3 regions of the Streptomyces sp. NPDC006339 genome follow, and region 3 is predicted to be linked to each of the others. Evidence: riboswitches for the same ligand, from Rfam matches in the RefSeq annotation. Region 3 holds a riboswitch; each other region holds the start of a gene.
What was found. A riboswitch is a leader RNA that binds a small molecule or an ion and turns the genes downstream of it on or off. The one in region 3 is predicted to bind cyclic di-AMP.
Positions count from the first base shown of each region.

Region 1: it holds a riboswitch for cyclic di-AMP, as region 3 does, so the genes downstream of both, ABZ135_RS11640 (transglycosylase family protein) here and ABZ135_RS36785 (LysM peptidoglycan-binding domain-containing protein) in region 3, are expected to answer to the same signal.
Region 2: it holds a riboswitch for cyclic di-AMP, as region 3 does, so the genes downstream of both, ABZ135_RS06425 (LysM peptidoglycan-binding domain-containing M23 family metallopeptidase) here and ABZ135_RS36785 (LysM peptidoglycan-binding domain-containing protein) in region 3, are expected to answer to the same signal.

Region 1 covers NZ_JBEXQW010000011.1:125,163-134,750, forward strand. Annotated here, with positions in the region: gene ABZ135_RS11630 (cytochrome P450) at 7-1,257, shown strand; gene ABZ135_RS11635 (transglycosylase family protein) at 1,376-2,446, shown strand; cyclic di-AMP (ydaO/yuaA leader) riboswitch at 2,704-2,874, shown strand; gene ABZ135_RS11640 (transglycosylase family protein) at 2,879-3,577, shown strand; gene eno (phosphopyruvate hydratase) at 3,849-5,135, shown strand; gene ABZ135_RS11650 (septum formation initiator family protein) at 5,328-5,798, shown strand; gene ABZ135_RS11655 (DUF501 domain-containing protein) at 5,865-6,413, shown strand; gene ABZ135_RS11660 (Ppx/GppA phosphatase family protein) at 6,410-7,324, shown strand; gene ABZ135_RS11665 (NAD(P)/FAD-dependent oxidoreductase) at 7,705-9,090, shown strand; gene ABZ135_RS11670 (cyclopropane-fatty-acyl-phospholipid synthase family protein) at 9,320-9,588, shown strand, end outside.
Region 2 covers NZ_JBEXQW010000006.1:48,960-58,547, forward strand. Annotated here, with positions in the region: gene ABZ135_RS06420 (SGNH/GDSL hydrolase family protein) at 1-212, opposite strand, end outside; gene ABZ135_RS06425 (LysM peptidoglycan-binding domain-containing M23 family metallopeptidase) at 413-1,399, opposite strand; cyclic di-AMP (ydaO/yuaA leader) riboswitch at 1,404-1,575, opposite strand; gene ABZ135_RS06430 (tyrosine-protein phosphatase) at 1,931-2,728, shown strand; gene ABZ135_RS06435 (DUF6126 family protein) at 2,735-2,890, opposite strand; gene ABZ135_RS06440 (XRE family transcriptional regulator) at 2,910-3,548, opposite strand; gene ABZ135_RS06445 (aspartate aminotransferase family protein) at 3,638-5,023, opposite strand; gene hpnH (adenosyl-hopene transferase HpnH) at 5,037-6,059, opposite strand; gene ABZ135_RS06455 (1-hydroxy-2-methyl-2-butenyl 4-diphosphate reductase) at 6,067-6,765, opposite strand; gene shc (squalene--hopene cyclase) at 6,765-8,921, opposite strand; gene ABZ135_RS06465 (polyprenyl synthetase family protein) at 9,041-9,588, opposite strand, start outside.
Region 3 covers NZ_JBEXQW010000079.1:1,498-11,085, forward strand. Annotated here, with positions in the region: gene ABZ135_RS36750 (DeoR/GlpR family DNA-binding transcription regulator) at 1-539, opposite strand, end outside; gene ABZ135_RS36755 (sugar isomerase) at 728-1,636, shown strand; gene ABZ135_RS36760 (class II fructose-bisphosphate aldolase) at 1,704-2,570, shown strand; gene ABZ135_RS36765 (histidine phosphatase family protein) at 2,611-3,282, shown strand; gene ABZ135_RS36770 (endonuclease) at 3,311-3,952, shown strand; gene ABZ135_RS36775 (hemerythrin domain-containing protein) at 4,084-4,653, shown strand; gene ABZ135_RS36780 (hypothetical protein) at 4,667-5,029, shown strand; gene ABZ135_RS36785 (LysM peptidoglycan-binding domain-containing protein) at 5,101-5,946, opposite strand; cyclic di-AMP (ydaO/yuaA leader) riboswitch at 5,951-6,106, opposite strand; gene ABZ135_RS36790 (class E sortase) at 6,540-7,271, shown strand; gene ABZ135_RS36795 (DUF6213 family protein) at 7,328-7,726, opposite strand; gene ABZ135_RS36800 (universal stress protein) at 7,723-7,893, opposite strand; gene ABZ135_RS36805 (CBS domain-containing protein) at 8,143-8,562, opposite strand; gene ABZ135_RS36810 (SDR family oxidoreductase) at 8,753-9,588, opposite strand, start outside.

The sequences.
Region 1 (9,588 bases), on a different contig from region 3:
CGGGGCATGAGCACGCCCCCCGCACCCGAGCTCTTCACCTGGGAGTTCGCCACCGATCCCTACCCCGCGTACGCCTGGCTGCGTGAGCACGCGCCCGTGCACAAGGCCACCCTGCCCAGCGGGGTGGAGGCGTGGCTGGTGACGCGGTACGGGGACGCGCGGCAGGCGCTGGCGGACCAGCGGCTGTCGAAGAATCCGGCACATCACGACGAGCCGGCGCACGCCAAGGGGAAGACGGGGATCCCGGGGGAGCGCAAGGCCGAGCTGATGACGCATCTGCTCAACATCGACCCGCCGGACCACACCCGGCTGCGGCGGCTGGTGTCGAAGGCGTTCACCCCGCGGCGGGTGGCGGAGTTCGCGCCGCGGGTGCAGGAGCTGACGGACCGGCTCATCGACGGCTTCGCGGCGCGGGGGAGCGCGGACCTCATCCACGAGTTCGCGTTCCCGCTGCCGATCTACGCGATCTGCGACCTGCTCGGGGTGCCGCGCGAGGACCAGGACGACTTCCGGGACTGGGCCGGGATGATGATCCGGCACGGCGGCGGGCCGCGCGGCGGGGTGGCGCGGTCGGTCAAGAAGATGCGCGGCTATCTCGCCGAGCTCATCCACCGCAAGCGCCTCGCCCCGGGCGACGACCTCATCTCGGGGCTCATCAGGGCCTCCGACCACGGGGAGCACCTCACCGAGAACGAGGCCGCGGCGATGGCCTTCATCCTTCTCTTCGCCGGGTTCGAGACCACCGTCAACCTCATCGGCAACGGCGTCCACACCCTCCTGTGCCACCCCGAACAGCGCGAGCGCCTCCAGGTCTCGCTGGCGGCCGGCGAGACCGGGCTCCTGGAGACCGGGGTGGAGGAGCTGCTGCGGTACGACGGGCCGGTGGAGCTGGCCACCTGGCGGTTCGCCACGGAGCCGCTGAGCATCGGCGGGCAGGAGATCCCGGCCGGTGACCCGGTGCTCGTGGTGCTGGCGGCCGCGGACCGGGACCCGGCGCGGTTCGACGGGCCGGACACGCTCGACCTCGCGCGGCGCGACAACCAGCACCTCGGGTACGGGCACGGCATCCACTACTGCCTGGGGGCGCCGCTGGCCCGCCTGGAGGGGCAGACGGCGCTCGCGACCCTGCTGACTCGCCTGCCGGACCTGCGACTTGGCGTGGCGCCGGAGGAACTGCGCTGGCGCGGCGGGCTCATCATGCGCGGCCTTCGCACCCTTCCGGTGGAATTCTCCCCGGAGGTCTCCACCGCCCCGTAGCTGACGTCGCGCCAGAACTGTGATCTTCGCGTGATCCGCGCTGCATCGGCTTGTGACTTCCGTTCGAATGCCGCTACGTTCACCCGCAGTCTCAGCAGTCACGCGAAAGGCACTCCGTATGCGCTCCGGGAACGGACGTCACCGCAGACCCCGCCAGGCCCCCGCTCTCGTCGTCGCCGCGGGTGTGACCGGATCGGCCATGGCGCTGCCGTTGCTCGCCACCGGTTCCGCCTCCGCCGCCGACGCGGCGACCTGGGACCGGGTCGCCGAATGCGAGTCGGGCGGAGCCTGGAGCGCCAACTTCGGCAACGGACTCTACGGCGGGCTGCAGTTCACCCAGGAGAGCTGGGAGCGGCACGGCGGTCTCGCCTACGCGCCGAGCGCGGACCTCGCGAGCCGCGCGCAGCAGATCGCGATCGCCGAGAAGGCGCTCGCCGCCGGCGACACCCAGTGGGCCACCTGCGCCCCGATCGCCGGCCTGACGAACGACGGCGAGGCGCCGGACGTCGACCCGGGCCCCGGCGTCACGCCCAAGAAGCCCACGGGGCCGCTCCCCGAGTCCAACCGCACCGACGGCCTGCCGACCGGCACCACCGGTGCCACCGGCACCACGGGCAGCGGCACCGAGGCCGGGACCGGCACCGCCGACCCCTCGGCCACGGCCACGAGCCCCACCGCCCCGGCCTCCCCCACCGTGCCCCCGACGGCCCCCTCGACCGGCTCCACGACCGCGCCCACCGCCCCCGGCACCACCGCCCCCGGCACCCCCGGCACCCCCGTGACGCCCGGTACGCCCGTAACGCCGGACACATCCGTACTGCCGGGAACGCCCGGTGCGCCCGGTGCGCCCGGTGCGCCGGACGCGACCGCCCCCGGCACCGGCAAGCACCGGGGTGACGCCGCGACAGAAGAACCGGGCATGACGGACACCGGTGTCGAATCCGGGCGTCATGCCGCGCCGACCGACGGCGCGAAGGGCGGCGCGGGCGGCGCCGAGTCGGACAAGACGGACGAATACACCGTCAAGCCGGGTGACAGCCTGTCGGACATTGCGCAGGAGAACGGTCTCCTCGGCGGCTGGAGCGCCCTCTACGACGCCAACAAGGAGACGGTCGGGTCCGACCCGGATCTCATCCTCCCTGGTCAGAGCCTGGAGTTGCTGCCCGAACCGGCCGCGCTGGCGGAGTAGTTCGGGGGTTAATGTCCGTTCTGTGCGAGTGAGACATGAGTCTCTCTTGTCGAACGGGCGTGTCACGTCCGCAAACTTTGCTCATGTCGCCCCTCACCTGCGCAAACACCGCCTGACGGTGTGCAAGTAGGGGCGATTTTTCCGGGTTGATGGGCTTTGAACTTCCCCCGGCTCTGTGTCTACGGTCGTGACCGCTCGCCACCGCGGGCCCCCTCGACCGGAACGCCGAATCCTGCCGCCGGTCGAAGGGAACAGTCGTCGCGCAAGCGCCGAAGGCAGGAGCGGGGGACCCAAGGTAAGTGCCGCCCCCGGCCGTTGAGACAGACGGCCGAGGACCGGCTTGGGGTGAAGCCGCGTGCTGGTCACGCGGCCGGGCACTCACAGCCCGAACCCGACAGCTCACCTCGCAGGCGTCGGTGAGGGAGAATTTCCATGCTGCTTTCCGGCAAGGGCAAACACCGTCGTTCCTCCAAGGCCACCCGCGCCATCGCGCTCGCCGGTGCCGCCGGTGTCGCCGTCGCGGCCCCGCTGATGGGTGCCGCCACCGCCTCGGCCGCCACCGCCTCCGAGTGGGACGCCGTCGCCCAGTGCGAGTCCGGTGGCAACTGGTCCATCAACACCGGCAACGGCTACTACGGCGGCCTGCAGTTCTCGGCCTCCACCTGGGCCGCGTACGGCGGCACCGCCTACGCCCCGACCGCCGACCAGGCATCCAAGTCCCAGCAGATCGCCATCGCCGAGAAGGTCCTCGCGGGCCAGGGCAAGGGCGCGTGGCCGAGCTGCGGCGTGGGCCTCTCCAACGCCTCCTACAGCGGCGGCTCCACCGAGCAGGCGCAGCCGGAGCGGAAGGCCGAGCAGCCGACCACCCGCAGCGAGCAGCGCACCGCTCCGAAGACCGCGCCGAAGAGCACGGCCAAGAAGAGCGAGTCGAAGCAGACCGTCACCACCCCGACCGGCAAGAAGGTCCAGAAGGGCGACGGCGAGTACAAGGTCGTCACCGGCGACACGCTCAGCAAGATCGCCCAGGCGCACGGCGTCAAGGGCGGCTGGGCCAAGCTCTTCGAGCTGAACAAGGACATCGTCCAGGACGCCGACCTGATCTACCCGGGCCAGCAGCTCCACCTGAAGTAATCCGGGCGACTGCCCCTCCCCGCGGTGACCACCCCGGCCCGGAGCGCCCTTCCCCCGTGCGCTCCGGGCCGGGGTTTCCCCGTTCCGCCGCCTACCGGTGAGTAGGTAAGGGTCTTTCGTCCCCGGATGCATGCCCTTGGGTCCTTTTTCGTCCCAGGGGGCGGGCGCCCGGCTGGTCGGAGGCCCCCGGGCGGTTAGGCTCTTGTCGCAAGGCGAACGAGACCTTGCCGCATGCGTCACAACCAGCGTCACATCCCAGAAGGAGATGCTCGTGCCGTCCATCGACGTCGTCGTAGCCCGGGAAATCCTGGACTCCCGAGGCAACCCCACGGTCGAGGTCGAGGTCGGCCTCGACGACGGCAGCACCGGCCGTGCTGCCGTCCCGTCCGGTGCCTCCACCGGTGCGTTCGAGGCCCTCGAGCTCCGCGACGGTGACCCCAACCGTTACCAGGGCAAGGGCGTGGAGAAGGCCGTTCTCGCCGTCATCGAGCAGATCGGCCCGGAGCTGGTCGGTTACGACGCCACCGAGCAGCGCCTGATCGACCAGGCGATGTTCGACCTGGACGCCACCCCGGACAAGTCCTCGCTCGGCGCCAACGCCATCCTCGGCGTCTCCCTCGCCGTCGCGCACGCCGCCTCCGAGGCGTCCGACCTGCCGCTCTTCCGCTACCTCGGCGGCCCGAACGCGCACCTGCTGCCCGTTCCGATGATGAACATCCTGAACGGCGGCTCGCACGCCGACTCCAACGTGGACATCCAGGAGTTCATGATCGCGCCGATCGGCGCCGAGTCCTTCTCCGAGGCCCTGCGCTGGGGCACCGAGGTCTACCACACCCTCAAGAAGGTCCTGAAGGACAAGGGTCTGTCCACCGGCCTCGGCGACGAGGGCGGCTTCGCCCCGAACCTCGGCTCCAACCGCGAGGCCCTCGACCTCATCCTCGAGGCCATCAAGCAGGCCGGCTACGTCCCCGGCAAGGACATCGCGCTCGCGCTCGACGTCGCCGCCTCCGAGTTCTACAAGGACGGCTCGTACGAGTTCGAGGGCAAGTCCCGCTCGGCCGCCGAGATGACCGAGTACTACGAGGAGCTCGTCTCCGCGTACCCGCTGGTCTCCATCGAGGACCCGCTGTTCGAGGACGACTGGGCCGGCTGGAAGGCCATCACCGAGAAGCTCGGCAGCAAGGTGCAGCTCGTCGGTGACGACCTGTTCGTCACCAACCCCGAGCGCCTCGCCCGCGGCATCGAGGAGGGCTCCGCGAACGCCCTCCTGGTCAAGGTCAACCAGATCGGCTCGCTGACCGAGACCCTGGACGCCGTCGAGCTCGCCCAGCGCAACGGCTTCAAGTGCATGATGTCCCACCGCTCCGGCGAGACCGAGGACGTCACCATCGCCGACCTGGCCGTCGCCACCAACTGCGGCCAGATCAAGACCGGCGCCCCGGCCCGCTCCGAGCGCGTCGCCAAGTACAACCAGCTCCTGCGCATCGAGGAGATCCTCGACGACGCCGCGGTCTACGCCGGCCGCAGCGCCTTCCCGCGGTTCCGCACCGCGAACTGATCAGTCCGCGCACTGATCGGCACCGCGAAGCGATCAGCACCGCGAACCGATCCCGGCGACGGCCGGCCTCCGGTCTGACACCGGCCGCACGGCGGCTTCCGTACGTCCCCGCACTCGGTCCCGTACCGTGTGCGGGGACGTACGTTTGAACAAGACGCGTGACACGGCGCGGGACACGGGGAGGCGCACGACATGGCCGTGAAGGACCGGGACCGGTTCTCGACCGCGACCCGGATCAGGCTGCTCGGCGAGCAGACCGCCGCCCGTGTCTACCGCTCCCAGACCCGCCGTCAGGCCCGCCGCTCCCGGCTCACCGGCCGCGCGGCCTTCCTGGCCCTGGTGGTCTGCTCCCTCGTGGTGGCGCTCGCCTACCCGATGCGGCAGTACGTCTCCCAGCAGGGCGAGATCGCCGAGCAGGAGCGCAAGGCCGCCGAGGCGGCGGAGCGGGTCGAGGAGCTGCGGGACGAGAAGGCCCGCCTCCAGGACCCGGCCTATGTGCGCCGCCTGGCCCGCGAGCACCTGCACTACGTGATGCCGGGCGAGACCGGCTTCACCGTGAACGACCCCGACGCGGAGCCCCGGCCCCGCACCGAGCAGGGCGCGACGGACCGTCCGTGGTACGACAACCTGTGGGACGGCGTGGACCGCGCCGACCGCCCGTAGCGGCACCCCGACGGCGTCCGACCGGCGCCCGTCCGACGCCCGCACCGACCGACGAGCAAGGCAGACATGGAAACGCCCCCTCCGCAGACCGAACGCACCGAGCCCACCGACGCGGACGTCGCCGCGTTCCAGGAGCAGCTCGGCCGGCCGCCCCGCGGCCTGCGCGCCATCGCGCACCGCTGCCCGTGCGGCAACCCGGACGTCGTCGAGACCGCGCCCCGGCTCCCCGACGGCACGCCGTTCCCGACCACGTACTACCTGACCTGCCCGCGCGCCGCCTCCGCCATCGGCACCCTGGAAGCCAACGGGGTCATGAAGGAGATGCAGGCCCGGCTCGGCACCGACCCCGAGCTCGCCGCCGCCTACCGGGCCGCGCACGAGGACTACATCGCCCGCCGGGACGCCATCGAGGTCCTGGAGGGCTTCCCGAGCGCCGGCGGCATGCCGGACCGGGTCAAGTGCCTGCACGTGCTCGTCGGTCACTCGCTGGCGGCCGGCCCCGGCGTGAATCCGCTGGGCGACGAGGCCCTCGCCATGCTGCCGGAGTGGTGGGCCAAGGGCCCCTGCGTCACGCCGTGCACCGACACCGCCGCCGAAGGGAAGTCCTCGGAATGACGCGGGTCGCCGGAATCGACTGCGGTACGAACTCCATCCGCCTGCTCGTCGCCGACGTGGACCCGCGGTCGGGCGAACTGATCGAGCTCGACCGGCGGATGACGATCGTCCGGCTCGGCCAGGGCGTCGACCGGACCGGCCGGCTCGCGCCCGAGGCGCTGGAGCGGACCTTCGCCGCCTGCCGCGCGTACGCCGAGGTCATCGAGGAGCTCGGCGCCGAGCGGGTCCGCTTCGTCGCCACCTCGGCCTCCCGCGACGCCGAGAACCGGGACGACTTCGTGAACGGGGTCGTGGAGATCCTGGGCGTCGAGCCCGAGGTCGTCACCGGTGACCAGGAGGCCGAGCTCTCCTTCACCGGCGCCACCGGCGAGCTGCACGGCGACGACCGGCGCCTGGTCGTCGACATCGGCGGCGGCTCGACCGAGTTCGTGGTCGGCAACCGGCACGTGGAGGCCGCGCGTTCGGTCGACATCGGCTGCGTACGGCTGACCGAGCGGCATGTGCGGCACGACCCGCCGACCGCCGAGGAGGTCGAGGCGATCGTCACCGACATCCGCGCCGCCCTCGACCTGGCCGCCCGGACCGTGCCGATCGGTGAGGCGGACACCCTCGTCGGCCTCGCCGGGTCCGTCACGACGGTCGCCGCGATCGCCCTCGGCCTCCAGGAGTATGACTCCGAGAAGATCCACCGCTCCCGGATCTCCTTCGACCAGGTCGCCGAGGTGGTCGGCCGGCTGCTCGTCTCCACCCACGACGAGCGCGCCGCGATCCCCGTCATGCACCCGGGACGGGTGGACGTGATCATCGCCGGCGCGCTGGTGCTGCTGGAGATCATGGAGCGGACCGGGGCCCGCGAGGTCGTCGTCAGCGAGCACGACATCCTCGATGGGATCGCCCTATCCCTCGCATAGCGGGCGGCTATGGAGGGCTCCGCGGGACGCTCGCGACACCCCGTCGGAAAACGTTCGTGAAGTTCTTCACAAGGAAATGGGCCCCGAGGGTGCCCCAGGAGGGTCTTTTGGCTCTCCGAGGGGCTCCTCGGGGCCCTTTCGCAGGCGGGGAGGCCACTTCGCTCGATGTTTCCATCGTGTGAACGCCCCCCTCGGTTCAGCGTTAAGGAAGGCTCTCCGGGCCAGTTCACAAGGGGTGAACAACGTTCGCCCTTACACCCTGGTTCCTTTGCTGGACCATGACATGGGTCACGTGGGCGGCGGAGTGTAGCAGAGGTCTCCCCGAACCTTGTGAAGGGGCGCACGAGCACCCCCCCTGGGAGGGGTGGATACTCGATGGCATGAGCACCACGGAGCGTCCCAGGATCCTCGTAGTAGGCGGCGGGTACGTAGGCCTGTACGCAGCTCGGCGCATCCTCAAGAAGATGCGCTACGCGGAGGCGACCGTCACGGTCGTCGACCCGCGGTCGTACATGACCTACCAGCCCTTCCTCCCCGAAGCCGCCGCCGGCAGCATCTCGCCGCGCCACGTCGTCGTCCCGCTGCGACGCGTCGTGCGCGGAGCGGAGGTGCTCACCGGCCGGGTCACCACCATCGACCAGGACCGCAAGGTCGCCACGATCGCGCCGCTCGTCGGCGAGGCGTACGAGCTGCCGTTCGACTACCTGGTCATCGCGATGGGTGCCGTCTCCCGCACCTTCCCGATCCCCGGCCTCGCCGAGCAGGGCATCGGCATGAAGGGCATCGAGGAGGCCATCGGTCTGCGCAACCACGTCCTCGAGCAGCTCGACAAGGCCGACTCGACGACGGACGAGGAGGTCCGCCGCAAGGCGCTGACCTTCGTCTTCGTGGGCGGCGGCTTCGCCGGCGCGGAGACCATCGGCGAGGTCGAGGACATGGTCCGCGACGCGGCGAAGTACTACCAGAACGTGAAGCGCGAGGACATGCGCTTCATCCTGGTCGACGCCGCCGACAAGATCCTTCCCGAGGTGGGCCCGAAGCTCGGCCAGTACGGCAAGGAGCACCTCGAGAGCCGCGGCATCGAGATCTACCTCCAGACCTCGATGGACTCCTGCGTCGACGGCCACGTCGTGCTGAAGAACGGCCTCGAGGTCGACTCCAACACGATCGTGTGGACCGCCGGTGTGAAGCCGAACCCGGCGCTCGCCCGCTTCGGTCTGCCGCTCGGCCCCCGCGGCCACGTGGACTGCAACGAGAAGCTCCAGGTCAACGGCCTCGACTACGTGTGGGCCGCGGGCGACAACGCCCAGGTCCCGGACCTGGCCGCGATCAAGGCCGGCGTCCCGGCCGAGCGCGCCTGGTGCCCGCCGAACGCCCAGCACGCCCTGCGTCAGGCCAAGGTCCTCGGCGACAACGTCGTGGCCGGCATGCGCGGCTTCCCGCAGAAGGAGTACGCGCACTCCAACAAGGGCGCGGTGGCGGGTCTCGGCCTCCACAAGGGCGTCGCGATGATCGTCATGGGCAAGATGAAGATCAAGCTCAAGGGCCGTCTCGCCTGGTACATGCACCGTGGCTACCACGGCATGGCGATGCCGACCTGGAACCGCAAGATCCGCGTCTTCGCCGACTGGACCCTGGCGATGTTCCTCAAGCGCGAGGTCGTCTCCCTCGGTGCCATCGAGTCGCCGCGCGAGGAGTTCTACGAGGCCGCCAAGCCCGCCCCGCAGCCGGCCGCCCCGGCGCAGGAGAAGGCCAAGGCTTCCTGACCCCTCCCGCAGCACCGGCAGTACCAGCAGCACCGGCAGTACCCAGCAGTACCCGCAGTACCAGCAGTACACGCAAGGCCGTAAAAGGGCCGTCCGCCATCCGTGGTGCGGACGGCCCTTCGCGTGTTTTTCACGCCGTTTACGCGCGGGAGGGGATGGGTTCGCCTACGGACGGTGTTCTCCTGGTGACGAGCATTTCTGGGGCACGAGATCACGGAGGTGTTGCACCATGGCCGACGCCGCGTCGCGGCTGACCGCCCTCGCCGAGGACGTGCTGGGAACGAGGCTCCCGGTGCGGCTGCGGGCCTGGGACGGCAGCGAAGCCGGCCCCGCCGACGGCCCCGTACTGATCGTCCGCGAGCGCCGTGCCCTGCGCCGGCTGCTCTGGAAGCCGGGGGAGCTGGGCCTGGCCCGGGCCTGGGTCGCCGGCGAGATCGACGTCGAGGGTGATCTGTACGAGGTCCTGGACCGGCTCGCCGGGTTCCTCTGGGAGCGGGG
Region 2 (9,588 bases), on a different contig from region 3:
GCCCGCGGGACCTGTTCCACGACGATCTGGTCGAGAAGGCGTCCCCGTACCGCCAGGTTGGCGTAGCGGAAGGCATCGTGCTCCGGCAGTCGGTCGGCGAGGAGGACCGCGAACCGGTCCGCCCAGCCGACGAAGGTCCCGTCGGGCCCGGGGTCTCCGACGCCCTCGGTGAAGCTGTCACCGATCGCCGCGTACGACCCGAATGCGTTCATGTCTCTTGATGTCGAATCGTCTGCCACGGGAGCACATCATTCCCCTCCGGGTGTGACCTACGCGACCGTAAGGAGGGGTTGACGCAGGGTGACATATGCCACCGATAAAGATTGTCCCAAGCCGGAATACGCCAGGGGCCCGGCACGTGGTGTGCCGGGCCCTGGCGGACGTCGTGTCGGACGTGGTGTCGAACGGGGCGTCAGATGCCCACGCCGTGCTGGCGGAGGTAGGCCAGCGGGTCGATGTCGGAGCCGTAGCCCGGACCGGTGCGGATCTCGAAGTGCAGGTGCGGGCCGGAGGAGTTGCCGGTCGAGCCGGAGAGGCCGATCTGCTGGCCGCCGCTCACGGACTGGCCGGCGGAGACGGACAGCGAGGAGAGGTGGGCGTACTGCGAGTAGGTGCCGTCGGCGTGCCGGATGACGACCTCGTTGCCGTAGGCGCCGCTCCAGCCGGCGGAGTGGACGGTGCCGGCGCCGACGGCGCGGACGGTGGTGCCGGAGGAGGCGATGAAGTCGACGCCGGTGTGGTAGCCGGAGGACCACATCGAGCCGGAGGCGCGGTACGGGGTGGAGACGCCGCCGCCGACGGGGGCGACCCAGCCGGAGGAGGACGAGGAGGCCGACGACGAAGAGGAGGACGAGGAGGCCGACGTGGACGCCGAGGCGGAGGAGCCCGTGTCCGAGGAGCGCTCGCTGGCGCGCGAGGCGCGCTGCTGGTCGCCGGAGGACTTCGCCGCGCTCTTGGGCTTGGGCGCGGCCTTGGCGGGAGCCTTGGGCGCGGCGGCCGGGGCCTTGGCGGTGGACTTGGCGCCGAGGGTCAGCTCCATGCCGGGAAGGATGAGCGAGGGGTCGTCGCCGACCACCTGGCGGTTGTCGCGGTAGAGCTTCTGCCAGCCGCCGGCGAGGCGGTGCTCGGCGGCGATCTTGGACAGGTAGTCGCCGCGCACGACGGTGTACGTCGTGGGGGCGGCCTTCTTGCCTGCGGTCGCCGCGGCCGGGGCCTGGGCGGGGGTCGCGGCGGCGACGGCCTGCTGCGGGGCGGCGGCCGGGGCGGCCTTCTCGGCGGCGTGCGCGCCGGTCGCGCCGATGAGCGGGAGGGCCACGACGGCGCCTCCGGCGCCGGCGGCCACGAACCCGCGGGTGATCGGGTTGGCCTTGGGACGGCGGTGCTTACCCTTGGCGGGCATGGCGAATTCCTCTCCGTCGCCTGCGAGGTGAGCTGTCGGGTTCGGACTGGAGATGTCCGGCCGCGTGGTCGCGCGGCTTCACCCCGAGCCGTCCTTCGTCGAGGGATCGGCGTTGTACCTGGGTCCCCCGCTCCTGCCTTCTACGGGTGGGTGCGGATTCCGGGCGGTGGCAGGATTCGGCGGTCCGTCCGGATTGAGCGCGACGCTAGACGAGGGGGGTCGGCGGGAACAAGCCACCGTTTTCGCCAGGCCCGTGATTCCCCGAAATCCGCCCGGAATTCCGGTCACCCTCCGTCGATGACGGGCCCTCGATTTCCCTTTCCAGAAGGGAATTTGGAAAAGACGATCAGCAACGGTCCGTCACCTCTATGACGCTGCTCACGCCCGGTTCCTCATCTCCCCTGCAATCAGGGCGCGTTATATCTAAACCCTCAATTCGGACAGAACACCCATTCCTGCCCGAGGGGGTGCGCAGGGGGTTCCTGACCTGGATGATTGCCCCGGGAACCGATCTCGAGACCAGGAGCAACCGTGACGCAAGCGACGACCGAGCCCGAGCTCACCGGCGTACGCAACTTCCGCGATGTGGGCGGACTGCCGACCGTGGACGGCCGGACCGTGCGCCCCGGACGGCTCTTCCGCAGCGGCCACCTGGCGCACGCCACCGCCGAGGACGCCGCCTTCCTCGCCGGCCTGGGCCTGCACACGGTCTTCGACTTCCGCAACGAGGCCGACCGGCGCGTGGAGGGGCCGGACGTCGAGCTCCCGGGCGTGCGGAACGTGAACATACCCCTGAGCGACCCGGCCGACGGCAAGGAGTTCTGGGCGCTCGTCCGCTCCGGCGACCTGGCGCAGTTGCGCGAACTGCTCGGCGACGGCAAGGCCGCGGCCCGGATGTCCGCTTCGTACCGGAAGATGATGGTCGAGCGGACCGCCGAGCACAGCCGGATCCTGCACGAGATGGCCTCGGACAGCGTGCCCGCGCTGATGCACTGCGCCGCGGGCAAGGACCGGGCCGGGCTGTCGATCGCGGTCTCGCTGCTGGCCGTCGGCGTCGAGCGCGACGCGATCGAGGAGGACTACCTCAAGTCGAACGCGCCGCACCGCCGCTACAAGGTGCAGCGCAGCTCCACCGCCCCGGACGGCATGTCGCCGGAGGTGATGGAGCTGCTGAGCCCGCTGTTCGACGCGCGGGCGGAGTATCTGCGGGCCGCCTTCGAGACGATCGACGCGACCTGGGGATCGGTGGACGCCTACCTGACCGAGGGGCTGCGGCTCACCCCGGAGACCCGGGAGCTGCTCCGCGAGCGGCTGCTCGACGGGTCGTGAGCGCGGCTACTGGTTCTGGCCGCCCAGCATGAAGAGCAGATAGAGGAAGCCGGCGAAGAGGTGCCCCGCCACCAGATAGGCGAAGAGGCGGAGCACCAGCCCCTTGGGGAACTTTCCGGCGCCGCGCTCCTCGCCGGTGACCGGTACGGACTTCTCGGGCATAGCGGTACCTTTCGGGGTGTCAGCGGCGGTGCGGAGTGCCGTCGCCGAGGCACAGCTCGGCGGCGGGGCTCTGCATCAGGGTGTGGACGAACAGCAGCTCGGCCCCCGCTCGGGTGGCGGCGCCGATCCGGTGCGGGGTGAGCGAGTCGAAGTGCGCGCTGTCCCCGGGGTCGAGGACGTGGACCGCCTCGCCGAGCGCGAGCCGCACCCGGCCCTCCAGGACGTGGATCCACTCCTCGCCGGGATGGACCCGCACGAGGTCCGCGCGGGTGGCGTGGGGCACGTGCACGCGCAGGCACTGCATCGCGCGTCCGGCGCCGCCGGCCTGGCGGTAGACCCAGCCGTCGGCCTCGACCGGTTCGGAGCGCCCGCCGCGGACGACCGGATCGCGCTCGGGCGGGGCCTCGCCCAGCAGCTCGGACACCGTCGTACCGTAGATACGGGCCAGGGCGAGCAGCATCGGCAGCGAGGGCTGCCGGTTCCCCGTCTCCAGGCGGGACAGGTGGGCCGGCGAGAGACCGGCCCGCCGGGCGGCGGCCTCCAGGGTCAGCCCGCGGCGGCGGCGCAGCTCCCGCAGCCTCGGGGCGACGTCGGGCAGCGCGTCGGGGGCGGCGCGGGCGTCGGGGTCCGGGGCGCTGTCCCCGGGGACGTGGTCCATGGGTCCATTGCGCCAGGATCATGCCTCTGAGGCAACTTTCTTGCCTCAGAGGCAAAACCCTGCGCGCCCGGGCCGCACCTCAGGGGGCGCTAGCGCTGGGCGACGGCCTGCTTGACCAGCGTCTTCCCGAAGTCCCACATCAGACCGCCACCACCGTGGGCGTCGTCCATGACCGCCGTGAAGGCGGTCACGAAGCGGTCCACGTCCGCCTCGTCGATGATCAGCGGCGGGATCAGCTTGATGACCTCCAGATGGTCGCCCGACACCTGGGTCAGGATGCGGTGGCGCTGGAGCAGCGGCACCACGACCATCTGCGCGAAGAGTCCCTTGCGGGCGGCCTGGAGCATCGTCCAGCGGCTGCGCAGGCCCAGCGAGGACGGCCGGCCGAACTCGATGCCGATCATCAGTCCGCGGCCGCGGATCTCGTGCAGCAGCTCGTAGCGCGGGACCAGCTCCCGCAGCCGGCCGGCCAGCAGGTCGCCGATCCGGCGGACGTGCGCCACCGTGCCCTCGGACTCCATCACCGAGAGCACGGCCAGCCCGGCCGCCATTGCCTGCGCGTTCGAGCCGAAGCTGGCCGAGTGGACGAGCACCCGGTCCATCGACGAGTAGACCTTCTTGAAGATCCAGTCCTTGCCGAGGGTGGCGCCGACCGGCACATAGCCGCCGGAGAGCGCCTTGGCGACGCAGACCAGGTCCGGTTCGACGCCGTCCTCGTGCTGGTACGCGTAGAAGTCGCCGGTCCGGCCGAGGCCGGTCTGCACCTCGTCGGCGATCAGCAGCGCGCCGTGCCGGTGGAGGAGCTCCTGGGCGGCGCGCAGGAAGCCGGGCGGTGCCTCGTGGACGCCCTTGCCCTGGATGGGCTCGACGACGAAGGCGGCCACGTCGCCCCGGGCCAGTTCCCGCTCCAGGGCGTCGAGGTCGCCGAGCTCGATCGCGGTGTCGGGCAGCAGCGGGGCGAAGCCGTCCCGGAAGCCCTTCTCCCCGTTGACGGACAGCGAGCCCGTGGTCAGGCCGTGGAAGGCGTGCGCGCAGTAGACGACCCTGGTCCGGCCGGTGGCGTACCGGGCGAACTTGAGGGCGGTTTCCACGGCCTCGGTGCCGCTGTTGCCGAAGAACACCCGGTCCAGGTGGGGGCTGTGGGTGAGCAGCTTCTCGGCGAGCAGGCCGGGCAGCGGCTGGCAGTCGAACCGGGTCAGGTCGGCGAGCTGGGCGTCGAGGACGTCGTGCAGCGCCTTGCGGACCACGGGGTGGTGGCGGCCGAGGCCCATGACGCCGAAGCCGGCGAGCATGTCCAGGTAGTCGGCGCCGTCGGCGTCCCAGAAGTGCGCGCCCTCGGCCCGCTCGTACACCTTGTCGAAGCCGAGGGTGTGCAGCATGCGCGGGAGCTGGTGGTTGAGGTGCCGGGCGTGCAGCTCGTAGCGCTCGCCGCCGCGCTCGGCGAGCAGCGCCCTCAGGTCGAACCCGCCGCTCATCGTCCGTCCGCCCTCACGCCTTGTCCCCGGCGACGGTCTCGCGGACCGCGCGCAGCGACTCCTTGAGCGAGCCCATGGTGGCGAGGACGGCGGTGGGCTCGTAGCCGCAGTGCGCCATGCAGTTGGCGCAGCGCGGGTCCTTGCCGCGTCCGTACTTGTCCCAGTCCGTCTCCTCGATGAGTTCGCGGTACGTGGGGACGTAGCCGTCGCTCATCAGATAGCAGGGGCGCTGCCACCCGAAGAGGGAGTAGTTGGGGATCGCCCAGGCGGTGCAGGGGAAATCGGCCTTTCCTTCGAGGAAGTCGAGGAAGAGCGGCGAGTGGTTGAGCCGCCAGCGGCGCCGGTTTCCGCCCGCGAATGCCTTCTTGAAGAGTTCCCTGGTCTGTTCGACGCCGAGGAAGTGCTCCTGGTCGGGGGCCTTCTCGTAGGCGTAGGCGGGCGAGATCATCATTTCGTCGACCTTGAGGTCGTCGTTGAGGAAGTTGAGCACCTCGATGATCGTCTGCGGGGTGTCGGTGTTGAAGAAGGTCGAATTGGTGGTGACCCGGAAGCCGCGCCGCTTGGCCTCCTTGATCGCGGCGACCGCCTCGTCGAAGACGCCCTCCTTGGCGACGGACTCGTCGTGGCGTTCGCGCAGTCCGTCGATGTGGACGGCGAAGGCGAAGTACCGGGAGGGGGTGAAGTCGTCGAGCTTCTTGCGCAGCAGCATCGCGTTGGTGCAGAGGAAGACGTATTTCCGCTTGGCCACCAACTGGCGCACGATCTCGTCGATCTGAGGGTGCATCAACGGTTCTCCACCGGCGATGGACACCATCGGCGCCCCGGACTCCAGGACGGCACCGACCGCCTGGGCGACCGGCATGCGCTGCTTGAGGACGCCCGCCGGGTGCTGGATCTTGCCGCAGCCCTCGCACTTGAGGTTGCAGGCGAACAGCGGCTCCAGCTCGACGATCAGCGGGAACTTGTCCCGCTTGCGGAGCTTCTGTTCGAAGAGGTAGGTCCCGACCCGGATGGACTGACGGAGCGGCATGGCCATAACTCGCTCACCTCCTGGGGAGCAGCAAAGAACGGTGCCATTCGAAGAATGCGGGAAGGACGGCACGAAGGACGCGGAACGCCGATATTCCCCCGCGTACGGTGCCGATCCTGACCAGTTCGTGTTCCGGGGCGTCCACGACCACCCGTACGGCCGCAACGGGGCGGGCGCCCGCCGCCGTCGCGGTACGCAGGGTGGCGGCGGACTCCATGTCGACGGCGATCGCCCCGCCGGCCCGCAGCGCGGCCCGCTCGGGGCCGCGCACCACGTGGTCGGAGCCGGTCAGCGGCCCGGTGTGGACGGTGCGGCCTGGCAGGGTGTGGGTGAGCGCCTCGACCAGGAGCTCGGTGCCCGTGCAGGGCGTGGCTCCGTCGGGGTCGCGGGTCTCCTCGGCGACGATCAGGTCGCCGGGGTGCATGCCGGGGGCCAGGCCGGCGCAGAAGCCGGAGGCGATGACGGCCGCGTCGCGCCACGTCTCGCGCTCCAGGGCGCGGGAGACGGCCCGGCGCGCCTGCGCCGGGCCCATTCCGGTCCGCACCACGGTGACGGGGGCGGGGGCGCCGCCGCGGTCGCCGCTGCGCAGGGCCAGCTTCTCGATGCCGAGGGCACAGGCGATGAGCAGCGGCGGTGCGGCGGCCGGGGCGGGGGTCCCCGCCGGCTCGGCTCCCGGGCCTGTGGCCGGGCCCGCGGCCGGTTCGCCGGCCATCAGCCGCCCTCCAGGCCGTGCAGCACGGGCTCCCCGTTCACGTAGCGACCGAGCGCGGTGAGCGGGAAGACCTGGCGGTAGAGGTGGTAGTTGATGGAGAAGTCCCAGGGGAAGCCGGTGCCGGTGAAGTACGGCTCGTCCCAGGAGCCGTCCTCGGCCTGCGTGTCCACCAGCCAGGCGACGCCCCGCCGGACCGCGTCGGACTCCCGCTCGCCGGCCGCGAGCAGGGCGATCAGCGCCCACGCGGTCTGGGAGGCGGTGGAGGTGCCGCGGCCGATCCAGCTCCGCTCGCGGTAGGAGCGCAGGTCCTCGCCCCAGCCGCCGTCCTCGTTCTGCACGGACTCCAGCCAGGCGACGGCCCGCCGGATCGCCGGGTGGCCGGTGGGCAGACCGGCGGCGGTCAGGGCCGGGACCACCGAGCCCGTACCGTAGACGTAGTTGACGCCCCAGCGGCCGAACCAGGCGCCGCAGGGCTCCTGTTCGGCGAGCAGCCAGTCGATGCCCCGGCGGGTGCGGGGGTCCCGGGCCTTGCCCTCGTAGGCGAGCATCTCCACCACATGGGCGGTGACGTCGGCCGAGGGCGGGTCGATGACCTCGCCGAAGTCGCAGAACGGCAGCCGGTTGGGGAAGGGGCTGGTGTTGTCGGCGTCGAAGGCGCCCCAGGCGCCGTTCCTCGACTGCATGCCGAGGGTCCAGCGGGCGCCGCGGGCGACGGCCGCGTTCAGCCGCGCGGGGTCGGGGTGCCGGACCCGGCGCAGGGCGAGGAGGACCTCGGCGGTGTCGTCGATGTCGGGGTAGTTGTCGTTGTGGAACTCGAACGCCCAGCCGCCCGGCGGGAGTCCGGGCCGGCGTACCGCCCAGTCGCCCTTGCGGGTGATCTCCTCGCCGAGCATCCAGTCGGCGGCCTTGACCAGCGCGGGGTGGTCGGGGCGGACGCCGGCGTCGGCGAGGGCGATGGTGGCGAGGCAGGTGTCCCAGACCGGGGACTGGCATGCCTCGATCATGCGGGCGCCGTCCTCGCGCCACACGGCGAACCGGTCGAGGGATTCGAGACCGGCCCGCATCACGGGGTGGTCGAGGTCGTAGCCGAGGAGGTGGAGGGCGATCACCGAGTAGACGGCGGGCGGCTGGATGCCGCCCCAGCATCCGTCGTTCTCCTGGCGCTCGACGATCCAGCGGGCGGCGACGTTCATGGCGATCTTCCGCAGCCTGCGCGGGGCGACCTTGCGGTAGAGGTGCAGGCCCTTGTCGACGCGCTGGAAGAAGCCGTCCCAACTGGCGGCCGGGGCGAGCGGCTTGCGGGGGTTCGGGTGGGCCGGGTCGGTGTGCAGCTCGTCCAGCGGGAAGGGGGCGGGCCGCACCGGCCGCTTGGCGGAGACGACGGTGAGGGGGACGATCGTCTGGCGCGCCCAGCAGCCGAAGTCGTAGATGTTGAGCGGGAACCAGCTCGGCAGGAAGACCAGCTCGGGCGGCAGCTCGGGCAGGTCGTCCCAGCGCCACCAGCCGAACAGGGCCAGCCAGATCCGGGTGAAGACCCGGGCCTCGGCGATGCCGCCGCGGGCGCGGATCCAGGCCGAGGCGCGGGCCATGTGCGGGGCCTCGGGCGGGTCCCCGGCGAGCCGGAGGGCGACGTACGCCTCGATGGTGGCGGAGAGTTCGCCGGGGCCGCCGTAGAAGGTGGCCCAGGTGCCGTCCTCGCGCTGTTCGCCGCGGATGTGGAGGGCGGCGGCGCGGGTGGTGTCGGGGTCGAGGATCCCGAGGAACTGCCGCAGCAGCAGGTCTTCGGCGTCCATGGTGACGTTGGTCTCCAGGTCGCCCTTCCACCAGCCCTCGGCGTCCTGCCGGCCGAGGAGGTGGGCGACGGAGCGTTCCGCCGCCCGGGCGGCGGCCTCGTCGAGAACATCCGCTCCCGGGGCCCCGTCACGCGCGCCCGCCTTCGCGGGCCCGTCGAGGACGTCCGTCGTCAGAGTCCCGTCGAGGACACCCGTCGTCAGGGCCCCGTCGAGGACACCCGCCTCGGCGGGTCCGTCGGGGGCGCCCCTCTCCGGGGTCCCGTCGAGCACGCCCGTCTCCGGGGCGGCGTCGGTGGTCGTTTCGCTGGCCGCGGCTGCCCGGGGTCCCATGGGCCCGGCGCTTCCGTCGGTCGTCGCTGTCATGGCTTCCCCTTCGTGCAGTCGGTGTACTTCCGCGTACGTTCTGCTTCTTCGGGTCTGCCGTCGGCCGGCGCCGGGTGGCACCGGCCGGCGACTGCGAACTCATATCAGAGCGATGGTGATCATCTCTTCCGTACGACGACGAAATCGGCCAGCGCCGTGAGCTGGGCCCGGACGTGGGCCGGCAGGTCCACCTCGTGCAGGGCCCGGATGGCGATGGCGTGCTGACGGCGGGCCTCCTCGGAGGTCCACTCCCGGCCGCCGGCCTCCTCGATGAGGGCGGCGCGGGCGGCGAACTCCTCCTCCGAGAAGGAGTCGAGGTCGCTGCTCTTGGCGTCGGCGGCGAGCAGCTCGCCGAGCCGCTCGGAGGCCGGGCCTCCCGCCGCGAGGGCGGCGACGACCGGCAGCGACTTCTTGCGCTGGCGCAGGTCGGACCAGGTCTGCTTGCCGGTGGCGACCGGGTCGCCCCAGATGCCGAGGAGGTCGTCGACCGCCTGGAAGGCGAGGCCCAGGTGGTAGCCGTACTCCTCCAGCTTGTCGGCGGTGCGGTCGTCCGCGCCGCCGAGGACGGCTCCGATGGAGACGGCGCAGGCGAGGAGGGCACCGGTCTTGTTGCCCTCCATCTCCAGGCACTCCTCGACGGTGACCCGCTCCCGGTGCTCGTAGGAGA
Region 3 (9,588 bases):
CCGAGGATGGCGTAGTCCAGGGCGAGGCCCTGGAGCACGGACGTGACCAGGGGCCCGGTGAGTTCGTACGAGCTGGGCCGGGCGACGCCGCCCGTCACCACGGTCTTCACGTACGGCCGGACGGCCAGCTCGTTGGCGATGTTGATGGCGTTGGTGACGATGGTGAGGGCGGTGACGGTGCCGTGGTCGGCGAGGTCCGCCCTGGTCACCAGTTCGCGCGCCACCTCCGAGGTGGTGGTGCCACCGTTGAGCGCGACCACCGCTCCCGGCGGCACGAGGCCGGCCGCCGCCCGGGCGATCCGCTGCTTCTCGTCCGCCTGGCGCGCGGTCTTGTAACGGAGCGGCAGGTCGTACGCGACCCCGCTCAGGACCGCGCCGCCGCGGGTCCGGGTGAGCAGTTGCTGGCGGGCCAGCTCGTCCATGTCACGGCGGATGGTGGCCGCGGACACCCCGAGGAGCTCGGCCGCCTCGGCGACCTCGATCCGGCCCCGCTCGCTCAGGGCGTCGAGCAGCCCCGTCCAGCGCTCGTGCGCCCCCATGACCGTTCTCCTCGTCTCGTGACCTGCGGTGTCGAGCGTATCGCGCGCGCCGTCCGCGATCCTGATCACTCACCCCGCACTCTTGCTCATTTCTGCGCGCAACGGCTATACATGAAGCATCTTCAAGCATTCCTCGCCAGTCACCTCACGGCAGTCCACACTCCCGAGCACGCGCAGGAGGCACGCACATGACCCATGTCGGCAAGGAGATCGCCAGTCAGCCGGAGTGCTGGCGCCGGGCGCTGGAGATGGATCCGGCGGGGCTTCCGGAGACCGGTGAGCGGGTGGCCGTCGTCGGCTGCGGCACCTCGCTCTACATCGCCCAGACCTACGCGGTGCTGCGCGAGGCGGCCGGGCTCGGCGAGACCGACGCGTTCGCCGCCTCCGAGTTCCCGGCGGCACGGCGCTACGACCGGGTGCTCGCCATCAGCCGCTCCGGCACCACCACGGAGGTGCTCGACGCCCTGCGGCGGACCGGCGACACCCCCACCACCGCCGTCACGGGCGACCTCGCCACCCCGATCACCGAGGCGGCGGGCACGGTGGTGGACCTGGCCTTCGCCGACGAGCGGTCGGTCGTGCAGACCCGGTTCGCCACCACCTGCCTGGCGCTGCTGCGCGGCCGGCTCGGCCTCGCCCCCGCCGACCTGCCCGAGCAGGCGGAACGGGCCCTCGACGCCGAGCTGCCCCAAGGCGCCCTCGACGCGGGCCAGTTCACCTTCCTCGGCACCGGCTGGACGATCGGCCTGGCGAACGAGGCCGCGCTGAAGCTGCGCGAGGCGGCCAACGCGTGGACCGAGTCGTACGCGGCGATGGAGTACCGGCACGGGCCCATCAGCATCACCGGGCCGAACAGCCTCGTCTGGTTCTTCGGCGAGCCGCCCGCCGGGCTGCCCGCGCAGGTCCGCGCGACCGGGGCGGCCCTGTCCCACGCGGAGCTCGACCCGATGGCCGACCTCGTCCGGGCGCAGCGACTCGCGGTGGCCCTCGCCGAGCGCCGGGGCCTCGACCCCGACCGACCGCAGGGGCTCACCCGCTCGGTGGTCCTGGACGACGCCCCGGCCGGCTCCCCGGCCCCCGCCCCGGCCGGGTCGTGACGGTGCGGCGGGCCCGCGGCCGGCGTCCGCTCCCCCACCACCGCCCCGCTGACTGAGGAGAGTTCCCATGCCGCTGGTAGGAACCGGCGCCGTCGTCACGCCCGCCGCCCGCGCCGGGCACGGCGTCGGCGCGTTCAACGTCGTCCAACTGGAACACGCCGAGGCCGTCGTCGCCGGCGCCGCCGAGGCCGGTTCACCGGTCGTCCTGCAGATCAGCGAGAACGCCGTCCGCTATCACGGCGCGCTGGCCCCGCTGGCCGCCGCCGTGCTGGCCATCGCCGAGGCCGCGCCCGTGCCGGTCGCCGTCCACCTGGACCACGCGACCGACGCCGGTCTCGTCGCCCAGGCCGTCGAACTCGGCTTCTCCTCCGTGATGTTCGACGCCTCCGCGCTGGACTACGCCGACAACGTACGCGCCACGGCGCGGGTCGTCGCCCGCTGTCACGCCGCCGGCGTCTGGGTGGAGGCCGAGCTCGGCGAGGTCGGCGGCAAGGACGGCGTACACGCGCCGGGCGCGCGGACGTCGCCGGACGAGGCCCTCGCGTTCGTCACGGCCACCGGCGTGGACGCGCTGGCGGTGGCCGTCGGCACCTCCCACACGATGCTGACCCGCGACGCCGTGCTCGACTTCGCCCTGATCCGCGCCCTGCGCGCGGCCGTGCCCGTCCCGCTCGTCCTGCACGGTTCCTCCGGCGTGGCCGACGCGCATCTGACCCGGGCGGTCGACCACGGCATGACCAAGATCAACATAGCCACGCATCTCAACCACGTCTTCACCACCGCCGTCCGGCAGGCGCTCGCCGAGAACCCGGCCCTCGTCGACACCCGGCGCTATCTCGCCCCCGGCCGCACCGCCATGGGCCGCGAGGTCGCCCGTCTGCTCGCGGTGCTCAACGCCCCGGTCGTGCGGCCGGCGGACGCGCCGGTACGGTGAGGAGTCCCGGTCCGGCGCGGGCGAAGGGAGCAGTACGGCCATGGGTGACCTCCTCCTGATCCGCCACGGCCGGACGGAGTGGAGCGCCACCGGACGGCACACCGGCCGCACCGATCTGCCGCTCACCCCGGACGGCGAGGCCGAGGCGCGTGCCCTCGCCCCGTTCTTCGCGGGGCGCTCCCTCTCCTTCGTCCTCACCAGTCCGCTGCGTCGGGCCCGGGACACGGCGGAACTGGCCGGGCTGCGGGGCGCGGCGACGGACGAGGACCTGGCCGAGTGGGACTACGGCGGGTACGAGGGCCTGACCACGGCCCGGATCCGCGAGACCCGGCCGGACTGGTCGCTGTGGCGCGACGGCGTTCCGCCGCACCCGGACGGTCGGCCGGGAGAGACCGCCGAGGACGTGGGCCACCGGGCCGACCGCGTGCTGCGCCGGATCGCCCCCCTGCTCGCGGGCTCGGCCCAGGACGGCGTCGTGGTCGCCCACGGTCATCTGCTGCGGGTGCTCACCGCCCGCTACCTCGGTCTTCCGCCCGCCGAAGGGCGGCTCTTCCTGCTGAGGACGGCGACCGTGGGACGCCTGTCGACGGAGCACGGCCTTCCCGTCGTCGCCGGCTGGAACCAGCAACCCGTCGGAGAGCGGGCGCCTGGGGCGGAGCGTCGGAGCGGGGCGGAGCGTCGGGGTGGGGCGGAGCGTCGGGGTGCGGAATGAGCGTGGTGGACCGGAAGGAGCGAGCCTCATGCGTACCTCCGAGGTGATCGACAGGCTGCTGGACGCGCACGGGCGCACCTACGCCGACGAGGCCGGGATCACCCTGCGCGACAAACCCGCCCCGCTCTACCAACTGCTGGTCCTCACCGTCCTGTGCTCCGCCCGGATCAGCGCCGGGACGGCCACGGCGGCAGCGCGGGAGCTGTTCGCGGACGGTCTGCGCACGCCCAGAGCCATGGCGGACTCCGCCCGGCGAAAGCGTGTGGAAGCGCTCGGCCGGGCGCACTACGTCCGGTACGACGAGAGCACCGCGACGGCGCTCGGCGAGGGCGCCGAGCTGGTCCTCGACCGCTTCCGGGGCGATCTACGCGGACTGCGGGAGGAGGCCGGAGGGGACCTGGACGCGCTGCGCTCGCTGCTGCGGGAGGTGCCCAGGATCGGGCCGGTCGGCGCCGACATCTTCTGCCGCGAGGCGCAGGCCGTGTGGCCGGAGCTGCGGCCGTTCTTCGACCGGCGTTCACTCGCCGCCGCGGAGTCCCTCGGACTGCCCCGCACTCCGGCCGGTCTCGCCCGCCTCGTGCCACCGGAGGAACTGGCCAGGCTGGCGGCCGCCCTGGTGCGTGCGGGCCTGGCCGGCGGGTCCGCGCGGAAGCCGCGGGCCGACGCCTGAGACCGGAACGCCCGGGTTTGACCGCACGGCAATCGGCTAGACGCGGAGTCAAGGACGACACACGGACTCCGGGCGGCGACGTCCTGGACCGGTGGTCGTCTCGCACCGAACGCCACTCCGAAGGAGGGGTCATGAGCATGACGAGCGGTTCGCCCCGCACGGTCGAGCCCGAGGACGACATCCTGGAGCAACTGCTGGAGCAGCACGACCGGATCCGGCAGCTCTTCGCCGAGACGCTCGACTCGGAGGGCGACGCCAAGCAGCAGTGCTTCGACGAGCTGCGCGCGCTGCTCGCCGTACACGAGAGTGCCGAGGAGATGATCCTGCGGCCCGTCGCCAAGCGGGTGGCCGGCAAGGAAGAGGCCGAGGCGCGCAACGAGGAGGAGTCCCAGGCCAACAAGGAACTGGCCGAGCTGGAGGGGCTCGACGTCCACAGCGCCGAGTTCGACGCCCGGCTCAGGGCCTTCCAGAGCGCCGTGGAGGACCACGCGCGGCACGAGGAGCAGGAGGAGTTCCCGAGCATCCGCGCGGAGTGCGACATCGACGACCGCCGTTCCATGGGGCGCCGGCTGCGCGCGGTCGAGCGCATGGCCCCCACCCATCCGCACCCCAGGACCGCCGGCTCGACGGCCGCCCAGTGGACCGTCGGCCCGTTCGCGGCGATGCTCGACCGGGCCAAGGACGCGCTGCGTCGCGGCTGACCGGGAGGCCGTCATGGTGACACCTGTCGCGGTGGCCCGCGGCCAGGGGCTCTTCAACCTCGTCGGCGGCCTCTGGCCGCTGGTGTCGCTGAGGACCTTCGAGCGGGTCTACGGCCGCAAGACGGACGACTGGCTCCAGAAGACCTCGGCCGGCCTGCTGGCCGCCGCCGGGATCGGGATGCTGCGCGCGGCGAACACCCCCGAGGGCATGCGCGACGCCCGGCGTACGGGCGTGGGAACCGCCCTCACCTTCCTGCTCGTGGACCTCGTCTACGTACCCCGCGGGCGGATCAGCCCCGCCTATCTCATGGACGCGGCGAAGGAGACGGCCTGGCTCGTGGCGTGGTGGAAGGCCGGCCGCCTGGCCCGCCGGTGAGGCAGTCGCGCCGACGCGACGGGCCGCGCCCGCCAGGAGGCGGGCGCGGCCCGTCGCGTCGGACGCTCGGCTCAGTAGGCGCCGAAGACGTTGTCGATGGAGCCGTAGCGGTCGGCCGCGTAGTTGCAGGCGGCGGTGATGTTGGCGACGGGGTCGTACGGGTCGAAGGGCATGCCCGCCACGTGGTAGGCGCGGAAGGTGGGGTCGATGACCTGGAGCAGGCCCTTGGAGGGGGTGCCGGCGGCGGCGTTGGAGTCCCAGTTGTTGATGGCCAGCGGGTTGCCGGAGGACTCCCGCATGATGTTGCGGTAGATGCCGTCGTAGGTGCCGGGAATGCCGTTGCGGGCCATGACGTCGAGGGACTCGCGGATCCAGCCGTCGAGGTTGTTCGCGTAGGAGGCGGACTTCGCCGGGGCCGCCGCCTGGACGGCCGAGGCGGGGCGGGCGGCCGCGGCGCCCTGGCTGGAGGAGCTCTTCGCGGCCGTGCGCTGGGCCGGGGCGGCCTTGGTCCTGGTCGTCTTGGCCTGCTTGCGCGGGGACTCGGCGCGCGGCGCGGACGTCGCGTCGACGGTGAGCTTCAGGCCGGGCCGGATGAGGCTCGGATTGCCGCCGACGGCGGCCCGGTTGTCCTGGTAGAGCTTCTTCCAGCCGCCCCGCACCGCATACGCGTGAGCGATCTTGGAAAGCGAGTCGCCGCGGACGACGGAATACTTCACCGGCCCGGTTTTCGCGACCACGTGAACGGTCGCGACCTTTTCGACTGCGACGGAAGGCGTTCCCTGCGGCGTGACCGCTCCCGCGCCGGTCGCTCCGGCGAGCGGGAGGGCGAGTGCGGCACTGCCCGTGAGGCCGGCGGCGGCGATGCCACGGGCGAGCGGGGTGTTCTTGGGACGGCGGTGCTTCCCGTGTCCACGCATGGCGAGTTCCTCTCCTTCGCCTGCGAGGTGAGCTGTCGGGTTCGGGCAGGAGATGCCCGGCCGCGGCGGGCGCGGCTTCACCCCGAGCCGTGGCCGAAGGATCGGACACGGCGGAGAACCTGGGTCCCCCGCTCCTGCCGGGAAGGGTCGTGGGTGCGATGCCGGACGGTGGCAGGACTCGGCGTTTCCGTCCGGTTGACGCGTGACCGTATGCGAAGAAGAAGGACGAGAACAAGACGGGAATTAATCAAAGCAAATAGATCTCGGTGGCCGAAGAAAAGGATCATTCCGACCTCTCGCCAGCGGTTTCCCAATCCTTTTCCACAGCCGCGCACTTGACGTCCCGCCAGGCCCGCGCGCACCGCTCCTCCCGTGATTCAGATCACCCGGCTCATCACGTCGTCCTTTCAGTGGTGAAATACAGCCCTTGCGGGATTCCGCTCGCCATTCCGGTATTGCAGATGAATAAGCCGACATCGTCCGATTTGCCCGCGCGGTCAGCCCGCGCTCACGGCGGCGGCAGCGCGTAGCGTGGGAGATGTCGGAAGGTCCTCGGACGGCACGGCGCCGTCCCGGGGCCCCGGCGGATGACCATGGACCGTTCGCGCGCCCGTTCCCGCAGGGCCCGCCGGGTCGTCGCGACCCTCGCGGCCGTCGTCGCCACGGTCGTCGCCGTGCTCCTCGGCTGTGCCCCCGCCCCCGACCGGGGCGCCGCCGAGACGACAGCCGCCCCTGCTCCCCCACCGCGGGCCGCGCCCACGACCCCGCCCTCTCCCACCCCGACCCCCACGCCCGCCCCGGCACCTGCCGCCCGGCCACGGCCCGCCGACCTGGACATCCCGTCGATCGGCGTACGGGACCTGCGGGTCGTGCCGTACGAGGGGAAGACCGACGACCGCGCCGGCACCCGCATCCAGGACCGGGGCGTCGCCGCGAGCCCGTACGGGAAGCGGGGCGGCGTGGGTCCGGGGGACACCGGCAACTACCAGGTGACGGCGCACCGCCTCTCGGCGGGCGGGCCGCTGCGCGACCTGCCGGCCGTCGAGGTGGGCGACCGGGTGTTCGTGACGGCGGGCCGCGAGGTGTACGAGTACCGGATCACCGAGACCCGTACGACGTCCTTCCGCTCGGCCCGCTCGCTCGCCGAGCAGCGCGCCGCCGTCCCCGGTTCGCCCGGCGAGAAGCCCACCCGCGCGATGATCACGCTCTCCACCTGCGCGACGCCGGAGGACGACGCGGCCGGAAACTTCTGGCGGGACGCGCAGGGCAACCCGGAGCACCGTATCGACAAGATCGGCGTCCTGGTCGCGGTCCGCCCCGCGTGACGCGCGCCCGCGCGGGCTGCGCCGACTCCGCCCACTCCGCCCACTGCGCCCACGACCTACGACGGGCCGCCCTCGTCGCCCGGGTCCCCGCCCGTTTCCTCCGCGTCCGGTCCGTCCGGGCCGCTGTCGGCGGCGGGCTCGTCAGAGCCGGGGTCGGGGCCGTCATCCGGGGCGGCATCCGGGCCGGCGTACGCCGCTCCGAGCGCCTCACCGGTCCCCTCCTCGTCCCCGTCGGTCATCGGCATCAGCCCGATGCACTCGGCGTCGATCTGGTCGGCGATCTCCATGAGTCCGGTCGCCAGGGACAGGACCGTCGCGGGGTCGTGGTCCTCGTAGCCCTGGTCGGTGGCCTGCAGCCAGCCCGCGGCGACCTGGCGCAGCAGCCCGGTCATCTGGTCGGCGGGGACCAGGAGGTGGCCGTCGGCGAGGACGATGAAGGACGTGGGCGCGTTCACGAGGCGACCTCCGGACGGACGACGAGGACCGGGCACGAGGCGTGAGCCACCCTTGGCCCGCCGACGGAGCGGAACAGCGGGTCGGCCAGGCCGCCACGGCCCCGGCCGCCCATGACCGCCCGACTGCCCATGATCGGACGGGCACTGCGTGCGCCGGTGTCGTTCATGGCCGCGCCCTCCTGCTCCGGTCCGGTGCCGGCGGTTCGGGCCTGGGGGCCGGCGGCGGTGCCGGACGCGGGGCCTCCGGGTCGGGCGGGAAGGGTCGGGTCGGCGGGGCGGGGTGCGGATCGGTCGGGTCGCGGGGGAAGGGCTGGGTGGGCGGCCCCGTCGTCGGATGTGCCGTGGGCAGGGTGTGCGTCACGGTGCCTCGCCTCCTCGGTACGGGCGGGTCCGGCCGGGGTACCCGGCCCGAGCGCTCATGGGGTGGCCTCGGCGGACGAGATGTCCGCGAGCGCCGACGTGGGGTCCTTCTCGATGGCGAGGTCGCCAAGGGTGACGATGCCGACGACCCGGCCCTCCTCGGTGACGGGCAGGCGCCGCAGGGCGTGCTCGCGCATGAGGCCCACGGCACGGTCGACGCCTTCGTCGGGCCCTACCGTGACGGGGCGGTCGCTGCACACCGACCGGACCGTCGTGTCCGACGGGTCCTTGCCCTCCGCGAGGGCGCGGACGACGAGGTCGCGGTCGGTCACGATGCCGCGCAGCCGGTCGCCGTCGACGACCAGGACGTCCCCGATGTCGGCGTCGCGCATGACGCGCGCCGCCTCCGCGACGGAGGTGAGGACGCCGACGGTGACGGGATGGCCGGTCATGACATCGCGTACGGACTGGGTCATGTCTCCTCCTGCTGCCGGGCAGCCGGTGTCCCCATGGGACCGGCTACCCGGCCCCGGGGGCGATACGCGTGCGAGGGCACCGCCGCTCGCAGGCCCCCGGCGCCCTCGGGCGATCCGCCGCCGCGCCCCCGGCCGACCCCCTCGGCCCTCGACCCTCGGGCCCCGACCCTCGGCCGTCGACTGGCGACTGTCATACGCGACGCCAGGCGTCGTCCCCGAGGTGCGAACCGGCCATCGGCCCCATCCGCAGCATGCCGCCGTCGACGGCCCAGGACGCGCCGGTGACGTACGAGGCGTCCGGTCCGGCGAGGAACGCGACGACCGCCGCGACCTCGCGGGCGTCACCCGGACGGCCCAGCGGGACACCCGGGCGGGACTCGGTGGTCACGTCGGTGTCCTCCTGCCCGGTCATGGGTGTCGCGATCTCGCCCGGGGCGACCGCGTTGACCGTGATGCCGTGTTCGGCCAGCTCCAGGGCCATGACCTGGGTCAGGAGGCCGAGGCCGCCCTTCGCCGCGCAGTACGGTGCCGCGCCGACCCGCGGCTGGTGCTCGTGCACCGACGTCACGTTCACGATGCGGCCGCCACGCCCCTGGCGGACCATGCGCCGGGCGGCGCGCTGCGCGCACAGCAGCGGACCGACCAGGTCCACGTCGAGGACCTCCCGGACGGTGCCGTGGTCGAGTTCCAGGAACGGCGTGGACGTGCCGGTGCCCGCGTTGTTCACGAGGACGTCGATGCCGCCGAGCCGTTCGGCGAGCACGTCGACGACCTCGGCGGCCTCCGGCAGCAGCGTCAGGTCCAGGTGCTCGATGTACGCCTCGCGCCCCTGCGCGCGTACCTCTTCGGCGGTCTCCTCCGCGCCGCGCCGGTCCCGGTGCCAGGTGAGGCCGACATCCATGCCGGACGCGGCGAGACGAACCGCCGTGGCCCGGCCGATGCCGGAATCGGCACCCGTGACGACGGCGGTCCTCGGAGTCAGGCTCGCCGGGGTCGAGGGGGCCGACGGGGCTGACGGGGTCGACG